DNA from 3 places in the Diaphorobacter sp. LI3 genome. Region 3 is predicted to be linked to each of the others. Evidence: predicted binding sites of a transcription regulator. Region 3 holds the regulator's gene; each other region holds the start of a gene.
The links. The regulator LexA, encoded in region 3, represses DNA repair genes until DNA is damaged. The targets are predictions, from matches to a motif close to ACTGTATNNNNATACAGT.
Positions count from the first base shown of each region.

Region 1: a site for LexA is predicted at 1,705-1,722, ahead of recA (recombinase RecA). Genes of this name have one in related genera too.
Region 2: a site for LexA is predicted at 3,775-3,792, ahead of MRB47_RS06470 (DNA topoisomerase IV subunit B). Genes of this name have one in related genera too.

Region 1 is NZ_CP094346.1:3,980,430-3,986,619, forward strand. It holds gene MRB47_RS18595 (sensor histidine kinase) at 1-343, opposite strand, end outside; gene MRB47_RS18600 (response regulator transcription factor) at 423-1,097, opposite strand; gene MRB47_RS18605 (MarR family winged helix-turn-helix transcriptional regulator) at 1,147-1,641, opposite strand; gene recA (recombinase RecA) at 1,791-2,912, shown strand; gene recX (recombination regulator RecX) at 2,994-3,449, shown strand; gene MRB47_RS18620 (DUF1631 family protein) at 3,683-6,037, opposite strand; gene secF (protein translocase subunit SecF) at 6,121-6,190, opposite strand, start outside.
Region 2 is NZ_CP094346.1:1,387,447-1,393,636, reverse strand. It holds gene parC (DNA topoisomerase IV subunit A) at 1-860, opposite strand, end outside; gene MRB47_RS06475 (lytic transglycosylase domain-containing protein) at 857-1,735, opposite strand; gene MRB47_RS06470 (DNA topoisomerase IV subunit B) at 1,776-3,758, opposite strand; gene MRB47_RS06465 (MFS transporter) at 3,875-5,092, shown strand; gene MRB47_RS19955 (hypothetical protein) at 5,095-5,223, shown strand; gene MRB47_RS06460 (class I SAM-dependent methyltransferase) at 5,226-5,810, shown strand; gene dapA (4-hydroxy-tetrahydrodipicolinate synthase) at 5,845-6,190, shown strand, end outside.
Region 3 is NZ_CP094346.1:2,606,645-2,612,834, forward strand. It holds gene adk (adenylate kinase) at 1-57, shown strand, start outside; gene MRB47_RS12055 (asparaginase) at 145-1,116, opposite strand; gene lexA (transcriptional repressor LexA) at 1,199-1,873, shown strand; gene MRB47_RS12065 (hypothetical protein) at 2,035-2,436, shown strand; gene MRB47_RS12070 (CREG family protein) at 2,558-3,058, shown strand; gene hrpA (ATP-dependent RNA helicase HrpA) at 3,291-6,190, opposite strand, start outside.

The DNA.
Region 1 (6,190 bases), 1.4 Mb from region 3:
CCTGCTCCTCGGGCGGCGGACGCGGCAGGTCGCGTTCGCCCGACAGGTAGTCGCCCGTGGGCGAAAGCACCTGGTAATAGACGATGTCGGACTCGTCGGCGCGCAGGATCTCGCTGGCGGGCTGGGGCAGGTTGAACAGCACCTTGCCGTCGTGCACCGTGACGAGCTGCGCCAACGCATGGGCGTTGTACTCCAGCGCGCGGTCGAAGGGCTTGTTGGCCAGGCCCTGGGCCACCAGCCAGGTCAGCGCCAGGCTCACCGGCCACAGCAGCAGCAGCGGCGTGAGCATCCAGTCCAGGATTTCGCCGAAGAGGGAGCGCTGCTCGCGCTGGAAGATTTTCAAGGTGGTGGGTGTTTTTGGCCGCTAGCGCTTATGCATCAAGCGCAAACAGCTATCAATAACAGAGCATCCACGGGTCCCGTCAGCTGGGGATCTTTTCCAGGCAGTAGCCCAGGCCGCGCACGGTGGCGATGCGGATCGGCCCGCGCTCGATCTTCTTGCGCAGGCGGTGGATGTAGACCTCGATGGCGTTGTTGCTCACCTCCTCGCCCCACTCGCACAGGCGCTCCACCAGCTGCTCCTTGCTCACCAGGCGGCCGGCGCGCTGCAGCAGCACCTCCAGCAGGCCCAGCTCGCGCGCGGACAGCTCCACCATCTTGCCGTCGATGGTGGCCACGCGGCCCGCCTGGTCGTACACCAGGGGCCCGTGGCGGATGGCGCTGCTGGTGCCGCCCATGCCGCGTCGCGTGAGCGCACGCACGCGCGCCTCCAGCTCCGACAGCGCGAACGGCTTGGCCATGTAGTCGTCGGCGCCCAGGTCCAGGCCCTTCACGCGCTCGTCCACGCTGTCGGCCGCCGTGAGGATCAGCACCGGCAGCGCCGAGCCGCGCCCACGCAGGCGCTTGAGCACCTCCAGGCCGTGCATCTTGGGCAGGCCCAGGTCGAGGATCAGCAGGTCGAACTCGTTGTTGGTCAGGAGCGCGGTATCGACCTCGGTGCCGCTGGCCACATGGTCCACCACGGCGCCCGAGCCGCGCAGCGTGCGCAGCAGCCCGTCGGCAAGCACCTGGTCGTCTTCGGCGATGAGGATGCGCATGGGGTGTCTCTCCTGGTTGTCGTGCGCCGGCCTGCGCTCTATCTGAATTCTAGGCCGCCGTGCCCTCGCCGCCGGCGTAGGCCTCCAGACCCAGCGCGACCACCGTGGCCACGTCCTGCCCCACCTCGGCGCGGAACTCGCCCTCGGCCTGCGCCACCGCCGCGCGAAACGCCTGCAGCCACGCCAGTCCCGTGGGCGTGAAGCGCACCAGGCGCGCACGCGCATCGCGCGGATCGGGCTCGCGCGTGACCAGGCCCCAGGCCGCGCACTGCTCCACCAGCGCGGCCATGGACTGCTTGGTCATGCCCGCGCGCTCGGCCAGGTCGGTGAGGCGGTCCCCCTGCAGCGACAGATGCCGCGTGATGTGGATGTGCGCGGCGCTCACCTGGTCGCGCGCCGCGAGGTTGGACAGCGCCAGCGGCACCTGCACGTCGCGGGCCATGAGCTGCAGCACGCGCGCATCGAAGCGCCGCATGGCATGGCCCAGCAGGCGGCCCAGGTGGGTCTGGCGCCAGCGGTCATCGGGGTTGGGGGGAGCGGTCATCCGCACATTGTCAGCCAAACTGACCAAAAATTGATTGGATAACGCACCAACCGCCCATAAACTACTGTTCAAGCATCCAGCCTGTCATTGGAAACAGTTTCCAGGCAGGCACACGATTTCACCGTGACCCCGACCCGAAGGAGCATTCCATGGACGCCACCGTCAAAGGCAACGCAACCGCCGTCAACAGCGAAAAGGCCAAGGCCCTGCAAGCCGCCCTCGCGCAGATCGAAAAGCAGTTTGGCAAGGGCACCATCATGCGCCTGGGCGAGGGCGAGGCCATTGAGGACATCCAGGTGGTCTCCACCGGCTCGCTGGGCCTGGACATCGCCCTGGGCGTGGGCGGCCTGCCGCGCGGCCGCGTGATCGAGATCTACGGGCCGGAAAGCTCGGGCAAGACCACGCTCACGCTGCAGGTCATCGCCGAGATGCAGAAGCAAGGCGGCCAGTGCGCTTTCGTGGATGCCGAGCATGCGCTGGATGTGCAGTACGCCAGCAAGCTCGGCGTTCAGCTCACCGACCTGCTCATCAGCCAGCCGGACACGGGCGAGCAGGCGCTGGAGATCGTGGACAGCCTGGTGCGCTCGGGCGCCGTGGACCTGATCGTGGTGGACTCGGTCGCCGCGCTCACGCCCAAGGCGGAAATCGAGGGCGAGATGGGCGACGCCCTGCCCGGCCTGCAGGCACGCCTGATGAGCCAGGCGCTGCGCAAGCTCACCGCCACCATCAAGAAGACCAACTGCATGGTCATCTTCATCAACCAGATCCGCATGAAGATCGGCGTGATGTTCGGCAGCCCCGAGACCACCACCGGCGGCAATGCGCTGAAGTTCTACGCCTCGGTGCGCCTGGACATCCGCCGCACCGGCACCATCAAGAAGGGCGACGAGGCGATCGGCAACGAGACCAAGGTGAAAGTGGTGAAGAACAAGGTCTCGCCCCCGTTCAAGACGGCCGAGTTCGACATCCTGTTCGGCGAGGGCATCTCGCGCGAGGGCGAGATCATCGACATGGGCGTGAACGCGCGCATCCTGGAAAAGAGTGGCGCCTGGTACGCCTACAACGGCGAAAAGATCGGCCAGGGCCGCGACAACGCCCGCGAGTTCCTGCGCGAGAACCCCGGCCTGGCCGTGGAGATCGAGAACAAGGTGCGCGAAAGCCTGGGCATCGCACTGCTGCCCACGGGCCACGCGAGCCCGGCGGCCGACCTGCCCGAAGACAAGCCTGCGCGCGGCAAGAAGGCCGACAAGACGGGCGAGATCGAAGCGTAACCGCGCACCGGGGTTTTTGAACGAAATCTGCTTCCAGCGCTTGACCATCAAGCGCTGGAAGCTCTTTTTTCAATAGCATTCATGGGATTCACCGCCCTCTCCCTCAAGGGCCGTGCGCTGCGCCTGCTTGCCCAGCGCGAGCATTCGCGCACCGAACTGCAGGCCAAGCTGGCGCGCCACGTGCAGGAGGGCGACGATCTGCCGGCGCTGCTGGACGAGCTGCAGGCGCGCGACTTCATCAATGCAGAGCGCGTGGCCGAGTCCGTGGTGCACCGCCGCGCGGAGCGCTTCGGCACCCAGCGCGTGCTGCAGGAGCTGCGGCGCAAGGGGCTGGACGAGGATTTGGTGCGCAGCACCGCCGCCCAGCTGACGGGCACCGAACTGCAGCGCGCCCGGGCCGTCTGGCGCCAGCGCTTTGGCGACCAGCCCGCCGACACGCCGCAGGAGCGTGCGCGCCAGATGCGCTTTCTGGCCACGCGTGGCTTCGCCGCCGACGTGGTGCGCCGCGTGGTGCGGGGTAGTGATGAATGGGAATAGAACGAGGCTTGGCGCGCTGCTGTCCAGCGTCAAAGCTATGTCATCCATAGCAGCTGTCGACGCGCAGTCCGCCACCGGTCGCACCCCGCAACGCCGCGCCGTCGTGCAATGCCAGGCCGCGCAATACGCGCGATGGCTTCAGCGCCGCAATGGACCTGCCAGAGGCTTGAGGCCCGCGGCGCGGCTGTGCGCAGCCGGCCCCCGTTGTGCGCGTTGGGCCGCGGCGCGACCGCTCAACCCAGCAGGCGCTCCGGGTTGGCGTCCAGCTTGGTGAGCGCATCGCGCGTGGCGCGCAGCGTGAGGCTCTCCTCCTCCTGCGCCACCAGCAGGCCCGCCTGCAGGTAGGCCCCCAACCGGCGCATTTGGATGAGGTAGCTGCCGCCATCGCGCGTGGCAAACAGGTGCAGTTGCTTGCGCTGGCTGTGCCAGGCGTATTGCACCTGGGTGGACGCGCCGTTGTGGTCCAGCGTGAACCAGGTGCCCAGCGGCAGCTGCTGCGCCCAGGCCACCATGTCGTCCTGCACAGGCGCACCGTTGTCGGCGATGACGTGGATGGACGAGGCGTCGATGCCCAGCAGCATCTCGATGTTGTCCGCACTCAGCGGCATGTCGCCCAGCGCCTCGTCGCCGATGTAGTCCTCCAGGTTCGCCAGGCGTTTGGCCATGGCATCGATGTGCGCCTGCGGGATCGAGGCCGTCTTGGAGAGGAAAGCGTCGGCCAGCGTGTCGGTGATTCCCTTGATCTGTGCGTCCTGCTCGGGCCCCGCCACGCCGATCAGCGCCAGCCCCTGGCGCAGGCTCTGCAGCAGCGCCGGCAGGTTCTGGATGACCAGCGCACGGTCGGCGCGGTTGGGCTTGGCGCCCGCCGCCCACACCAGGTCGGCCGCGGCGCGCTTGAAGGCGGCGGTACTGGCATGCTGGGCCCCGTCGCGCACGGCCGACATCGCCAGCACCTCGGCCCATGTCTTGAACAAGAACTCGCGGATCTCGTCGCGCACCGGCATGTCCTTGAGCAGCGCGCGCAGCTCGATGGTGTACTGGATCGCCAGCGTCTCGCGCTGCTCCACCTGCTGGGCCACGCTGACGATGCGCGAGGTGCCCTGCTTCTCGGTGAGGAATTTGGCGAGGAATTTCTCGAACTCGTCATGCACCAGCTGGAACACGCGCTGGCCGGTCTCGGGGTACTGCTCGATCACCTGCACGATGCGGCGGATCTCGGCCTCCAGCGCGCTGCCGTTGATGGAGCTGGCGTCAAAGCCCAGCACGCAGGCTCCCATGCGGTCGATGAGCTGGCGCGCGGGGTGCGTGAGGTTGCTGAAGAACTCGGGCTCGGCCAGCGCCACGCGCAGCACCGGCACCTGCAGGCGTGCAAACCACACGCGCACCGAGGGCGGGATGCGGTCTTCGCTCAGGATGCTCTGGAACATCAGCGCCACCACCTCGATGATGGCCTTCTCGCTGGCGGTACTGGCCTTCTTCTTGAACTCCACGGACCGCTCGCGCACGGCGCTCGCCACGCGGACCACGGCCTGTGGGCTGTAGTCCTCGACCAGCGTGGCCACGTCGCTGTAGTAGCTGTCGGCCGAGACGCGGTGCGCCGCCAGCGCATGGGCCAGCGCCGCGGACGCGGGGGGTGCCTTGACCATGTCGTAGCCCGTGGTGGGCTGCGTGAGCAAGCGCCGCAGCTGCACCATCACGCCCTGGGCGCGCTGGCGCGCGCGCACCAGCGGGCTGCCCATGCCGGCCATCGCCGGCTGCCCGCGCATGCCGGGGGGCGGAGGCATGAAGGCCGACGCCGCCTGGCGCGTGGGGGCAAATTCCGTGGGCCGCCCCAGCGCGGCGCGCGACTGCTGCAATGCCTGCGAGGCCAGCCCCACGGGATCGGACGCGGGCGGCGGCTCGGCGGGGCTGCCGGTGTTGGGGCCGGCGGCCGCGCGGCGCACGCGGGCGCGCAGGTCGTCCTGCGCCACGACGCCCTGTTCGTCGTACAGCTTCACAAGGGCCTGATACTGCGCCAGCGCCAGCGCCGCCAGTTCGCGCTGCAGCGGGTCGATCACCATCTGCAAATGGTCGCGCTGCAGGCCCACCTCCACCCACTGCTCGACCAGATGCAGGCACAGGGTTTCGGGGCGCAGGATATCGGTGCCGGCCAGCTCACGGCCTTCTAGATGCTGTGTGCGCTGCCGCGCGGCATCGAAGGGAGCGGCCACATGCTCGGTGAGGGTCAGCGCCATCCGCGAGGCGATGATCTTGTTCTCCAGCACGTCGTCGCCCAGCAGTTCAAGCCCATCGAACGCCTTCGACGCGTTGAGGGTGCCGCGCCCCGTGACGGGCGGGGGCGCCAGGCTTTCACGCCAGGCCCGGCCCAGGTGTTCCACCCAGGTCTTGCGGTGGGCCTGATGGCCCATCCAGGCATCGCGCCGCAACTGCATGTCGCGCTGCGTGGCGGTCTGCCCCATCAACTCGGTCAGGAAGTCATGGACTGTTTTGTCCAGCGCCGGCAAGCCGGCGCACAGCCCCTCCACGAAACGCTGGCGGGCCAGGTGGGCCAGCCGTCGGTGGGCAGTGGAAGTGGGCGAAAAATCCATAGGGCTCCGATATTAGCCCCAGCCGCTGTCGCGCCCCGGCCTTTGCATCGGCACGCGGACAAGGCGGCTGCGCACGCGCATCGTCAGACCACGGCGCCGGAGTTCGGGTCGGCCGGGTCGCCTTCCTTGCGGGTCGGCGCCTTGACCAGGTCT
Region 2 (6,190 bases), 1.2 Mb from region 3:
TTCTGCGCAGAGACGCCTGGCGGCAGCTCGGTCACCACCATCTGCCACTGGCCGCGCGCCAGGTCCTCGATCTTCCAGCGCGCGCGCACCTTGAGGCTGCCGCGGCCCGTGCGGTAGGCGTCCTGGATGTCCGCATCAGTGCTGATGATCTGGCCGCCGCCCGGGTAGTCAGGGCCGGGGACCAGCGCGAACAGCTCCTCGTCGCTCAACTGCGGCTTCTTGACCAAGGCCACGCAGGCGTCGGCCACCTCGCGCAGGTTGTGGCTGGGGATCTCGGTGGCCAGGCCCACGGCGATGCCGCTGGCGCCGTTGAGCAGCGCGAACGGCAACCGCGCGGGCAGCTGGCGCGGCTCCTGCGTGCTGCCGTCGTAGTTGGGCACGAAATCCACCGTGCCCATGTCGATCTCGTCCAGCAGCAGGCCGGCGATGCGGGTCAGGCGCGCCTCGGTGTAGCGCATGGCCGCCGCGCCGTCGCCATCGCGGCTGCCGAAGTTGCCCTGACCGTCGATCAGCGGGTAACGCTGGTTGAAGTCCTGCGCCAGGCGCACCAGTGCGTCGTAGGCCGACTGGTCGCCGTGCGGGTGAAAGCGGCCCAGCACGTCGCCCACCACGCGGGCGCTTTTGACGGGCTTGGCCGCCACGTTGCGGTTTGGCCCGCTGTAGCCCAGGCCCATGCGGTCCATGGCATAGAGGATGCGCCGCTGCACGGGCTTGAGACCGTCGCACACGTCGGGCAGCGCGCGGCCCTTGACGACCGAGAGGGCGTATTCCAGATAGGCGCGCTGGGCATAGCCGGCCAGTTCCAGGCTGTCGCCGTGGTCGGCGGGCGCGGAGAAGTCGAGAGTGGGTTGGTCGCTCATTCAGTGAAGACAGACTCGGTCGATGACTGCCGGGCCAGGCGCGTGGGCGCAGGCGTGGACATGCGCTGCGCGTCGCCGCGCTCACCGGCATCGGATAGGGAATGGGGCGTGGCGGGCAGTTCCATGCGCACGCGCCCGGGGTTCGCGCGCTGATTGCGCGTCGGTAGCGGCGGCTTGAGCAGCGCATACAGGCCCATCACGCTCTGTACGTAGTTGCGCGTCTCACGGTAGGCGGGCACGCGGTTGCCGGCGCGCTGCACGGCACCCTCGCCCGCGTTGTAGGCTGCCAGCGCCAGGTCCAGGCGGCCCTCGAAGAGATCCATGAGGTAGCGCAGGTAGCGCGTGCCCGCGGCCACGTTGGTGGCGGGGTCCACCAGCTTTTGTTCCACCGAGCGCCTGGCGTCGCCGCTCACGCCGAAGCGGCTGGCGGTGGCGGGCATGAGCTGCATCAGCCCCACGGCGCCGCGCGGTGAAACCGCACGGGTGTTGAAACCCGACTCTGTGGCGATCACCGCCTGCAGCAGCGCGTAGTCCACGCCATGGCGCGCCGACGCCGAGCGCAGGTGCTGGCGCACGAGCTTGTAGTCGTGCGACACCTCGAAGAAGGCCAGCAGCCGCGCCCCCGAGGGACTGGCCGGCCCGGTGGAGACATCGGCCGCACCCTGACGTCCGGTGTTGGAGCCGTCGCGCTCGGAGTCGAAGTCGTTGCCGCGAAAGAACAGCGCGTAACGCTCGTCCAGCTGCTGCGCGGCGAAATGCGTCACCCCGCGCTCGTCCACGAAGGCCCACAGGTCCGCATGCGCGGTTTGCTGCAAAAACAGGAGCGCGCAGCACATGCCAGCCGTGCGCAAAAGCCCCAAAAGGCTGTTACGCATACGGTATCCCAGGCGCGCAGTCATGGCGAGGGTGCCTTCGTCAGATGTCCACATCCACCAGGTCGCCGTGCAGCTCCATGAGCTCGCGGCGCGCGGCGGCCTCGCCCTTGCCCATGAGCTTGGTGATCAGGCCCTCGGTGGCGGAGAAGTCGAACGTGCCCAACTGCACCGGCAGCAGGCGGCGCGTGTCGGGGTTGAGCGTGGTCTCCCACAGCTGCTCGGCGTTCATTTCGCCCAGGCCCTTGAAGCGGCTGATCTGACATTTCTCGCGCGGCACGCCGTCCTTGGCGCACTTGTCGAGGATGCTTTCCAGCTCGGATTCATCCAGCGCATACACCTTGGCCGCGGGCTTCTTGCCGCGCGCCGGCACGTCCACGCGGAACAGCGGTGGCCGGGCGACAAAGATATGGCCAGCCTCGATGAGCTTGGGGAAGTGGCGGAAGAACAGCGTGAGCAGCAGCACCTGGATGTGCGAGCCGTCCACGTCCGCGTCCGAAAGGATGCAGATCTTGCCGTAGCGCAGGCCGGACAGGTCAGGGGTGTCGCTCGGGCCGTGCGGGTCCACGCCGATGGCTACCGAGATGTCATGCACCTCGGTGTTGGCAAACAGGCGGTCGCGGTCGACCTCCCAGGTGTTGAGCACCTTGCCGCGCAGCGGCAGGATGGCCTGGCTTTCCTTGTCGCGGCCCATCTTGGCACTGCCGCCGGCCGAGTCGCCCTCGACCAGGAAGACCTCGTTGTAGGCCAGGTCACGGCTTTCGCAGTCGGTGAGCTTGCCGGGCAGCACGGCCACGCCCGAGCCCTTGCGCTTTTCGACCTTCTGGCCGGCCTTTTGCCGTGTCTGCGCGGCCTTGATGGCCAGTTCGGCCAGCTTCTTGCCGTATTCCACGTGCTGGTTCAGCCACAGCTCCAGCGCCGGGCGCACGAAGCTGGACACCAGCCGCACGGCGTCGCGCGAATTCAGCCGCTCCTTGATCTGCCCCTGGAACTGCGGGTCCAGCACCTTGGCCGCCAGCACATAGCTGGCGCGCGCAAACACGTCCTCGGGCAGTAGCTTCACGCCCTTGGGCAGGAGCGAGTGCAGCTCGATGAAGCTCTTGACCGCGTTGAACAGGCCGTCGCGCAGGCCGCTTTCATGGGTGCCGCCGGCGCTGGTGGGGATCAGGTTCACGTAGCTCTCGCGCACCGGCTGGCCTTCCTCGGTGAAGGCCACACACCATGCGGCGCCCTCGCCCTCGGCAAAGCTCTCGTTGTGGCGGTCGGCGAAGCCCTCGCCCTCGAACAGCGGGATCACCGGGTCAGCGCTCAGCGTCTGCGCCAGGTAGTCGCGCAGGCCACCCTTGTACTGCCAGGTCTGGGTGTCGCGCGTCTTTTCATTGACCAGCTGCACCGTGACGCCGGGCATGAGCACCGCCTTGCTGCGCAGCAGGTGCGTCAGCTCGCCCATCGGAAGGTTGCTGGACTCAAAGTATTTGGCGTCGGGCCAGACGCGCACGGTGGTGCCCTGCTTGCGCTCGCCCGCCTGCAGCGGGCGCGCCGCCAGCGGCTCGGTCACGTCGCCGCCCGCAAACACCAGGCGCGCCACCTGGCCCTCGCGGTGGGTGGCCACCTCCAGCCGTGTGGCCAGGGCGTTGGTGACGCTTACGCCCACACCATGCAGGCCGCCCGAGAAGCTGTAGGCCCCGCCCTTGCCCTTGTCGAACTTGCCGCCCGCGTGCAGGCGGGTGAACACCAGCTCCACGACCGGTGCGTTCTCCTCGGGATGCAGGCCGAACGGAATGCCCCGGCCGTCGTCCTCCACGCTCACCGAGCCGTCGGTGTGCAAGGTCACCTTGATCTTCTTGCCAAAGCCCGCCAGCGCCTCGTCGGCCGCGTTGTCCAGCACCTCCTGGATGATGTGCAGGGGGTTGTCGGTGCGGGTGTACATGCCCGGCCGCTGCTTGACGGGCTCCAGTCCCTTGAGGACGCGGATCGAGCCTTCGGAGTAGTCGCTGGCGGAGGTGGATGCGGGTTTGACTGCCATGGCGGCGGATTGTAGTGCTGGATATAAAACCAGGATGGTGGCGCTTTCTTGCCCCGCCAGCGTGCCGCACAGGGGGGCGCCAAGCAGGCGACACGGGTTTTCGCTACATTCGCCGGATGCACGACGCAACCCGAAAACTGTCCATGGCCCAGGTGCTGATCTGCGGCGCCGCCATCGTCACTCTGTCCATGGGCATCCGGCACGGCTTCGGCCTGTGGCTGCAGCCCATCACCCAGGACATGGGCTGGACACGCCAGACCTTTGCCCTGGCCATGGCCATTCAGAACCTGTCCTGGGGGCTGTTCGGCATCTTTGGCGGCATGCTGGCCGACCGCCTGGGCGCCTTCCGCGTGCTGATCGGCGGCGCAGCGCTCTACGCCATGGGCCTGGCCGGCATGGCGCTGTCTCCCACGCCGCTGCTGTTTTCGCTGACCACGGGCGTGCTGATCGGCGCTGCGCAGGCGGGCACCACCTACGCCATCATCTACGGGGTGCTGGGCCGGCAGATCCCTGCCGACAAGCGCTCCTGGGCCATGGGCGTGGCCGCTGCGGCGGGCTCGTTCGGCCAGTTCCTCATGGTGCCGCTGGAGGGGCAACTGATCCTGCGCCTGGGCTGGCAAGAGGCCCTGCTGGTGCTCTCGGCCATGGTGATCCTGATCGTTCCGCTGGCCTTCGGCCTGCGCGAGCCGGGCTTTCATGGCAGCGCCCCCATCAAACGTACCCAGTCCGTGGGCGAGGCCTTTGCCGAGGCGCTGCGCTACCGCAGCTTCCTGCTGCTCACCGCCGGCTACTTCGTGTGCGGCTTCCAGGTGGTGTTCATCGGTGTGCACATGCCCAGCTATCTGCGCGACCAGGGCCTCACGCCCCAGGTGGCCAGCTATGCGCTGGCGCTGATCGGGCTGTTCAACGTGTTCGGCACCTATATCGCGGGCTCGCTGGGCCAACGGATTCCGAAGCGCCACATCCTGGCGTTCATCTATTTCGCCCGTGCCGTGGCCATCACCATCTTCCTGCTGGTGCCGCTGTCGCCGTTGTCGGTCTACGTGTTCTCGGCCGTGATCGGCGCACTGTGGCTGTCCACGGTGCCCCCCACCAATGCCACCGTTGCGCAGATCTTCGGGGTGCAGCACCTGTCCATGCTCAGCGGCTTCGTGTTCTTCAGCCACCAGATCGGCAGTTTCCTGGGCGTGTGGCTGGGCGGCTATCTGTATGACCGCACGGGCAGCTACGACATCGTGTGGTACCTGGCAATTGTGCTGGGCATCCTCGCCGGCCTGGTGAACCTGCCCGTACGCGAGGGCGCCATCGTGCGCGCCACCCCTCAGGCGGCCTGACCATGCGCACCCTGTACAAGCGGTCGATCGTCGCAGCTGCGCTGCTCGCGGTGCTGCTGGGGGTGTTCGCGCTGTACCTGCAGCCCGACTTCATGCTGACGCTGGCGGACCAGATCTGGGCCTGCTTCTGACGATGGCCCCGCACGGCACCGCCCATGCGCCGCTGCCCGCGGCCTCGGAATGGATACAGCGCTGGTCCCACCTGGTGCCTGCAGGCGGCAGTGTGCTGGACGTGGCTTGCGGTCACGGCCGTCACATGCGCTGGTTCCATGAAAGAAAACACCCGGTAACGGGCATAGACAAAGCGCCAGAAGCTATCGAAAGCATAGCGCCATGGGGCGCAACGATCGTCGCGGATATCGAGGCTAGCCCCTGGCCCCTGCCCGGGCAGCGCTTTGCCGGCGTGGTGGTCACCAATTACCTGTGGCGTCCTTTGCTGCCCACCATCGTGGACAGCGTGGCGCCCGGTGGCGTGCTGCTCTATGAGACCTTCGCCGTGGGCAACGAAACTGTCGGCCGGCCCGCACGGGCCGAATTCCTGCTGAGGCCGGGCGAACTGCTGCAGGCCTGCCGGGACCTGCGCATCGTGGCTTATGAGGAAGGCTTCCTCGACGCGCCCGCGCGCTTCGTGCAGCGCATCGTCGCCGTGCGGCCTGCGCCGTCCATGGACGGGCCTCTGCGCGCGCCTCTGCGCGCGCCGCTGCAGGGCCCCGTCTAGTTAGAATGTCTTTTTACCGTTTTTGAACGCGGACATGACTTCTCCCAGCGCCCCCCTGACCGGCAGCATCGTCGCCCTCGTCACGCCCATGCATGACGACGGCAGTGTGGACTACCCCGCGCTGCGCAAACTCATCGACTGGCACATCGCAGAAGGCACCGACTGCATCGGCGTGGTGGGCACGACCGGCGAATCGCCCACAGTGAACGTGGAGGAGCACTGCGAAATCATTCGCGTGTCCGTGGAACAGGCCGCCAAGCGCGTGCCCATCATGGCGGGCTGCGGCGCCAATTCCACGGCCGAGGCCATCGAGCTGGCCAGGTTCGCCAAGAAGGTCGGCGCCGACAGCCAGTTGCAGGTCGTGCCCTATTACAACAAGC
Region 3 (6,190 bases):
GGCACCGGCAGCGTGGAGGAAATCACCCAGCGCGCCCTGACGGCACTGTCAAGCTGACGAACCCGCCGCCGGCGCCCGCCAACGCCCCGCAACGCGGGGCGTTGTGCTTTGTGCCCAGGCAAGCGCCTCGGCCCATGACGGTGCTTATGAATTAGCGGACTGCATCAACTCCAGCAGCAGGCTGACCCGTGCCTTCACAGGGCTCAGCCCATCCGCATCGCGCCAGGGCGTACCCGTCAGGTCCATCATCCGCCCCTGCGGGCAGCGCGAAGCCACGCGCACCTGCACCCCGGCCGCCACGGCACGCGCGAGCGCGGCCTCCAGCGCATGGTGCAGCGTGCCATTGCCGGTGGCGGCCACCACGATGCCGCGCACGCCCTTCTCCACCAGCCAGTCCACCAACGCGCCATCCGCGCTGGCGTGGCTGAGGACGATTTCCACGCGTGGCCAGGCTGCATCTGGCAGGATCGGCACCAGCGCGCCATGCGCGGGCTGTTCCACCTGCGGCGCAAGGCCGCGGGCCCAGCGCACGCGCCCCGCTTCCATCCATCCCAGAGGCCCAGCATCGCCGGAGTCGAACGCGTCCAGCCGCAGCGGGTGCACCTTGCTCACCTCGCGTGCCCCGTGCACCACGCCAGCGGCCGCCATCAGAACCCCCCGCGCTGAGGGATCGGCCGCCAGCGTGACGGCATCCAGCAGGTTCTGCGGCCCGTCCGGCGCGAGCGCCGTGGCCGGGCGCATGGCACAGGTCAGTACCACCGGCTTGGCGGTGGTATCGAGCAGGTTGTGCAGCAGCCAGGCGGTTTCCTCCAGCGTATCCGTGCCGTGGGTGACGACGACGCCGGCAACGGCCGGGTCGGCCAGGTGTGCGGCGCAGCGACCGGCCAGGCGCGCCCACACGTCAAAGCCCATGTCCTTGCTGTCCAGCTGCGCCACCTGTTCGGCCACCAGCGCGCCGCCCCCGGCCTGCACCAGCCCGGGCACCGCGGCCAGCAATTGCTCCACGCCGATCTGCCCGGCCGTGTAGCCCACGTTCGCACCTTGCACCGCGGAAGAGCCCGCAATCGTGCCGCCGGTGCCCATAACGACGATTTTTCTTGCAGCTGCCACTTGCATCCCTCCAAAAACTGTTCAAAAATACAGATACTGGATTAAAAAACAGTAACCCACTCAACCACCGACCGCATTGGATCGCACCATGCTCGACAGTCCCAAGCTCACCGCCCGCCAGCAGCAGATCCTGGACCTGATCCAGACCGCCATCGCGCGCACCGGCGCCCCGCCCACCCGCGCCGAGATCGCGGCAGAGCTGGGTTTCAAGTCCGCCAACGCGGCCGAGGAGCACCTGCAGGCGCTGGCCCGCAAGGGCGTGATCGAACTGGTCAGCGGCACCTCGCGCGGCATCCGCCTGCGCGGCGAAACCGTGCGCAACATCAATGCGGCGCGCGGCGCCCAGTTCAACCTGCCGATACCCGGCCTGTCGCAGCTCACGCTGCCGCTGGTGGGCCGCGTGGCGGCCGGCTCGCCCATTCTCGCCCAGGAGCATGTGGACCAGACCTATACGGTGGAAGGCAGCCTGTTTGCGCACAAGCCCGACTACCTGCTCAAGGTGCGCGGCATGTCCATGCGCGACGCGGGCATCATGGACGGCGACCTGCTCGCCGTACAGGCAACGCGCGAGGCGCGCAACGGGCAAATCATCGTGGCGCGCCTGGGCGATGACGTCACGGTCAAGCGCCTGCGCCGCACAGGCAGCGCCATCGAACTGCTGCCCGAGAACCCCGACTACCCGGTGATCCGCGTCGAGCCGGGCGAACCTTTCGAGATCGAAGGGCTGGCCGTGGGCCTGATACGCAACACCATGCTCATGTAGTCCGTTGAATGCAGCGCCGCCGCAGGTGGCGGGCGTTTGGCAGGCGGTAGCCCGGGCATGCCCCGTGGCTGCGGCATGCCAACCCTGCGGATGCGCGCTTGACGTCCTTGGCAATCCTGCCTGTGTTCCACCTTCATGCCCTGGCATGCCGGAGTCTTCACATGGGATTTGCCCTCTTTGCCTTTGCCTCCCTTTCCCGCCCCTTGCGCCGCCTGCGCCGATGGGGACTGGCTGCACGCCATATGTCGCGCGGCGCGGCAACCTCTGCCTGCACCACGCACGGACGCGCCGATGCGCTCCAGGGAGCGACGCCCAACGCCGGCCCTCTCGATAGCCCCGCCGTGGCGGGTATGGCGCAAGAAAATCCGGCCCGCCACCGCGCCTTTGCCATGCCTGCCGCGGATGCGGCCATGCAGCACACAGGTCTGCGGCCTGCGATCTCCACCCGTTCGCTCCCCCTGCGCGTGATCCTGCGCCATGACACCGACGACGCCTGCAAGCTCGTGATTTCCGGCCGCATGGCCGATGTGTGCGCGGAACTGGAGCGCCTGGCCCTGCGCTGACCGCGGGGCACTGCTGCGACCGCTTCTGACACTTTTCGAAGGCGTCGCGGCCGCAGCGCGTTCATCGCAGGCCCGTTTCTACAATGCACGGCACTTGCAACTTCCCGCCCCCAAGCACGCCATGACCCACGAGTCCCGCCTGGACCGCTTGCTGCGGCAACTGCTGTGGGGCCGGCGCACGGCCGCGCTGGCAACGCTGCAAACCCTGCCCGGCGCGGAATCGGTGCCATTCACAACGCCGGCGGTGTCGTTCGTTCCGTATGCCATCGACTCCACGGCCCAGGTGCTGGTATTGCATGTCAGCGCCCTCGCCGCCCATACCCGCAACCTGCGGCAATCGCCCGCGGTTTCTCTCCTGATCACGGCGCCCGAGGACGCGGCCCAGCCCGTGCATGCGCTGGAGCGCGTTGCCATCCAAGGGCAAGCCGTACTGCTTGCGCCCGAGGCAGCCGCCAGCGCGCGCGCCGCCTACCTGCGGCGCTTTCCTGAGGCAGCGCCCATGACGACGCTGGGCGACTTCCAGTTCGTGCAGATCATCCCTTCGGTGGGCCGCCACGTGGCAGGGTTTGGCGCGGCGCGGGACTTGTCCGCCGAAGAGCTGAAGGCGCTGCTCACGTCTTGACGCTGGGGCGATCGGCGCCGCCAGCAGTTGGATGGCAAGGGCCGTTCCGCCCAGGCGAGCGCTGGCGGCCGCTAGCCCGGTGCCCGGGAAGGCCACACACAGGTCGCGGCCAGGGCCGGCTGGGTGACGGGTTGGCGGACGCTCGCGGTGCGCGCCAAAGCATGAACGGCCCCGCCCACGGCAGCCGGTGGCGGCACACCTGTCCTGCAGGCTTGCCCCGCGCGAGAGCCCCTCAAGACACCAGTTGCGACCAGACCTTGTCCAGCCGCTTGCCGCTGACCGGATACGGCGTGCGCAACTCCTGCGCGAAGAAGCTCACGCGCAGTTCCTCCAGCATCCAGCGGTACTCCTGCATGCGGGCGTCCACCTGGCCCTTGCGCTCGGCGACCAGGCGCCAGTACCGCTGCTCCAGCGGCTGCAGTTCCTTGAGCTTGGCGGCATCGCGTGCCGGGTCGGCGCGGTACTTGTCCAGACGCGTGGTGATGGCCTTGAGGTAGCGCGCGTAGTGCTGCAGCTGCGCCCAGGGCGCGGCGGCGATGAAGTGCTTGGGCATCAGGCGCTGCAGCTGCTGTGACGCGTCGGCCGTGGCCTCGGGAGCGTTCTTGGTGTCCTTGATCTTGCGCTGCGTGGCGGCGTATTCGATGAGGATGGCCGCCGCCATGCGCGCCACCTCGTTGGCGATCAGCGTGAGGCGCCCGCGCCCGTCCTGCACGCGCTGCTTGAACTGTGCCTCGTTGCTGGGCAGCGGCTCTTGCAGGAAGGCGCGGTCGATGGCCACGTCGATGATTTGTGCGCGCAGCTCCTCCTGCGTGCCCAGCGGCATGAAGGCCACAGCCATCTTCTGCAGATCGGGGATGTTCTTTTCCAGGTACTTGAGCGCGTCCTTGATCTGCAGCGCAAACAGCCGGCGCAGGCCCACGCGGTGGCGCGCGGCGGCGACTTCGGGTTCGTCGAACACCTCGATGCCCACCGCATCGCCGTGGTCGATGAGCGCGGGGAAGCCGATCAGCGTCTGGCTACCCTTGGCGATTTCCATCAGCTCGGGCAGTTCGCCAAAGCTCCAATCCTCGTAGCGGGCATCGGCCTTGCGGGCCGCGGGCGCGCCGACGAGTGGTTCTTTTTTTATAGCTGCTGGCGCCCGGTTTTCCTTGGTTTCAGATGGTTTTCCACCGGAGTCTGGCTTCTGGTGAGCGCCACCAGCTATCTTTAATGAAGCAAGCGCCTGGAACGCCCCACGTGCCTTGCTCCCCCACTCCGCCTTGAGCGCGCCCAGGTTGCGTCCCTGGCCGAGCTGGCGGCCGTGCTCATCCGTCACGCGAAAGTTCATGAACAGGTGCGGGCTGAGCATGTCCAGCTTGAAGTCCGCGCGCTTCACGTCGAGCGAGGTTTCATCGCGCACTTGCTTGAGCAGCGTGTCGATCAAGCTGCCCTGGGCCCAACGCTCTTCCTCGGTGAACAGCGACGCCAGCCGCGCAGCACTTTCCGGCAGCGGCACGAAGCGGCTGCGCGGGCGCTGCGGCAGGCTCTTGAGCAGCGCCTGGATCTTGTCCTTGAGCATGCCGGGCACCAGCCATTCCGCACGCTCCTCGCTCACCTGGTTCAGCACGAACAGCGGCACCGTGACGGTGACCCCGTCGCGCGCGTCACCGGGGCTGTGCAGGTAGCTGGCCGTGCAGTCCACGCCGCCCAGCTTCACCGTCTTGGGAAAGTTGTCGGTGGTGATGCCCGCGGCCTCATGGCGCATCAGCTCGTCGCGCTTGAGAAGCAGCAGGCCGGCGTTCTCCTTGCCGGCACTGCGGAACCACTTGTCGAACGTGGCGCCGCTGTACACGTCTTTGGGAATCTGCTGGTCGTAGAAGGCGAAGATGAGCTCGTCGTCCACCAGCACGTCCTGGCGGCGGCTCTTGTGCTCCAGCTCCTGCACCTTGCGCACCAGCTTGAGGTTGGCGCCCAGGAACGGCCAATGCGTCTCCCACTCGCCCTCGACCAGCGCCTGGCGAATGAACAGGTTGCGCGCCTCGTACGGATCCACGCGGCCATAGCTCACGCGGCGGCCGTTGTAGACCACCAGGCCGTAGAGCGTGGCGCGCTCGAGCGCGACCACGTCGGCCTGTTTCTTGGACCAATGCGGGTCCAGCAGTTGCTTCTTGAGCAGATGGCCGCCCACCTCTTCCAGCCATTGCGGTTCGATCGCCGCGATACCGCGGCCGTACAGGCGCGAGGTCTCGACCTGCTCGGCCGCGACGATCCAGCGGCCGGGCTTCTTGGACAGGTGCGCGCCCGGGTGCGGGTGGAACTTGATGCCGTGCGCGCCCAGATAGGCCTCGCTCTCCTCGGCCTTGTAACCAATGTTGCCCAGCAGGCCCGACAGCATGGACAGGTGCACGGCCTCGTAGCCCGCGGGCTCGGTGTTCACCTGCCACTGGTGCTCCCGCACCACGGTGAGCAGCTGCGAATGGATGTCGCGCCACTCGCGCACGCGGCGGATGTTGATGTAGTTCTGGCGCAGCAACTGCTCCCACTGCCGGTTGCTGAGCTTGTGGGTGGCCTCCTCCGCATCGGCGGGGTGGAACTGCGCCAGGCGCTCCTCGCCTGCGGCCTCCGCTTGCGCGCCGCTGCTGCGCTGGCTCACGGGCAGGAAGGCCGTGTTGCGCGCTTGGGCCGCGGGGGCGGTCTGGGCCGCCATCTCCTTGCGCGTCTTGGCGACGATCTTGCCGCCGCGCGCATCCTGCAGCCACTTCCACAGGCGCAGGTAGCCGGTGAACTCGCTTTTCTCGTCGTCGAACTTGGCATGCTGCTGGTCGGCCTGCTGCTGCGCCTCCAGCGGCCGGTCGCGCACGTCCTGCACGCTGAGGGCCGAGGCAATGACCAGCACCTCGGCCACGGCGCCGCGGGTGCGGGCCTCCAGAATCATGCGGCCCACGCGCGGGTCCAAGGGCAGGCGCGACAGTTCGCGGCCCATGGGCAGCAAATTGCCGCGCTCGTCCACGGCGCCCAACTCCTGCAGCAGTTGATAGCCGTCGGCGATCGCACGGCCCGAGGGCGCCTCGAGGAACGGGAAGTTCACCACGTCGCCCAGGCCCAGCGACTTCATGCGCAGGATGACGCCCGCCAGGGACGAGCGCAGGATTT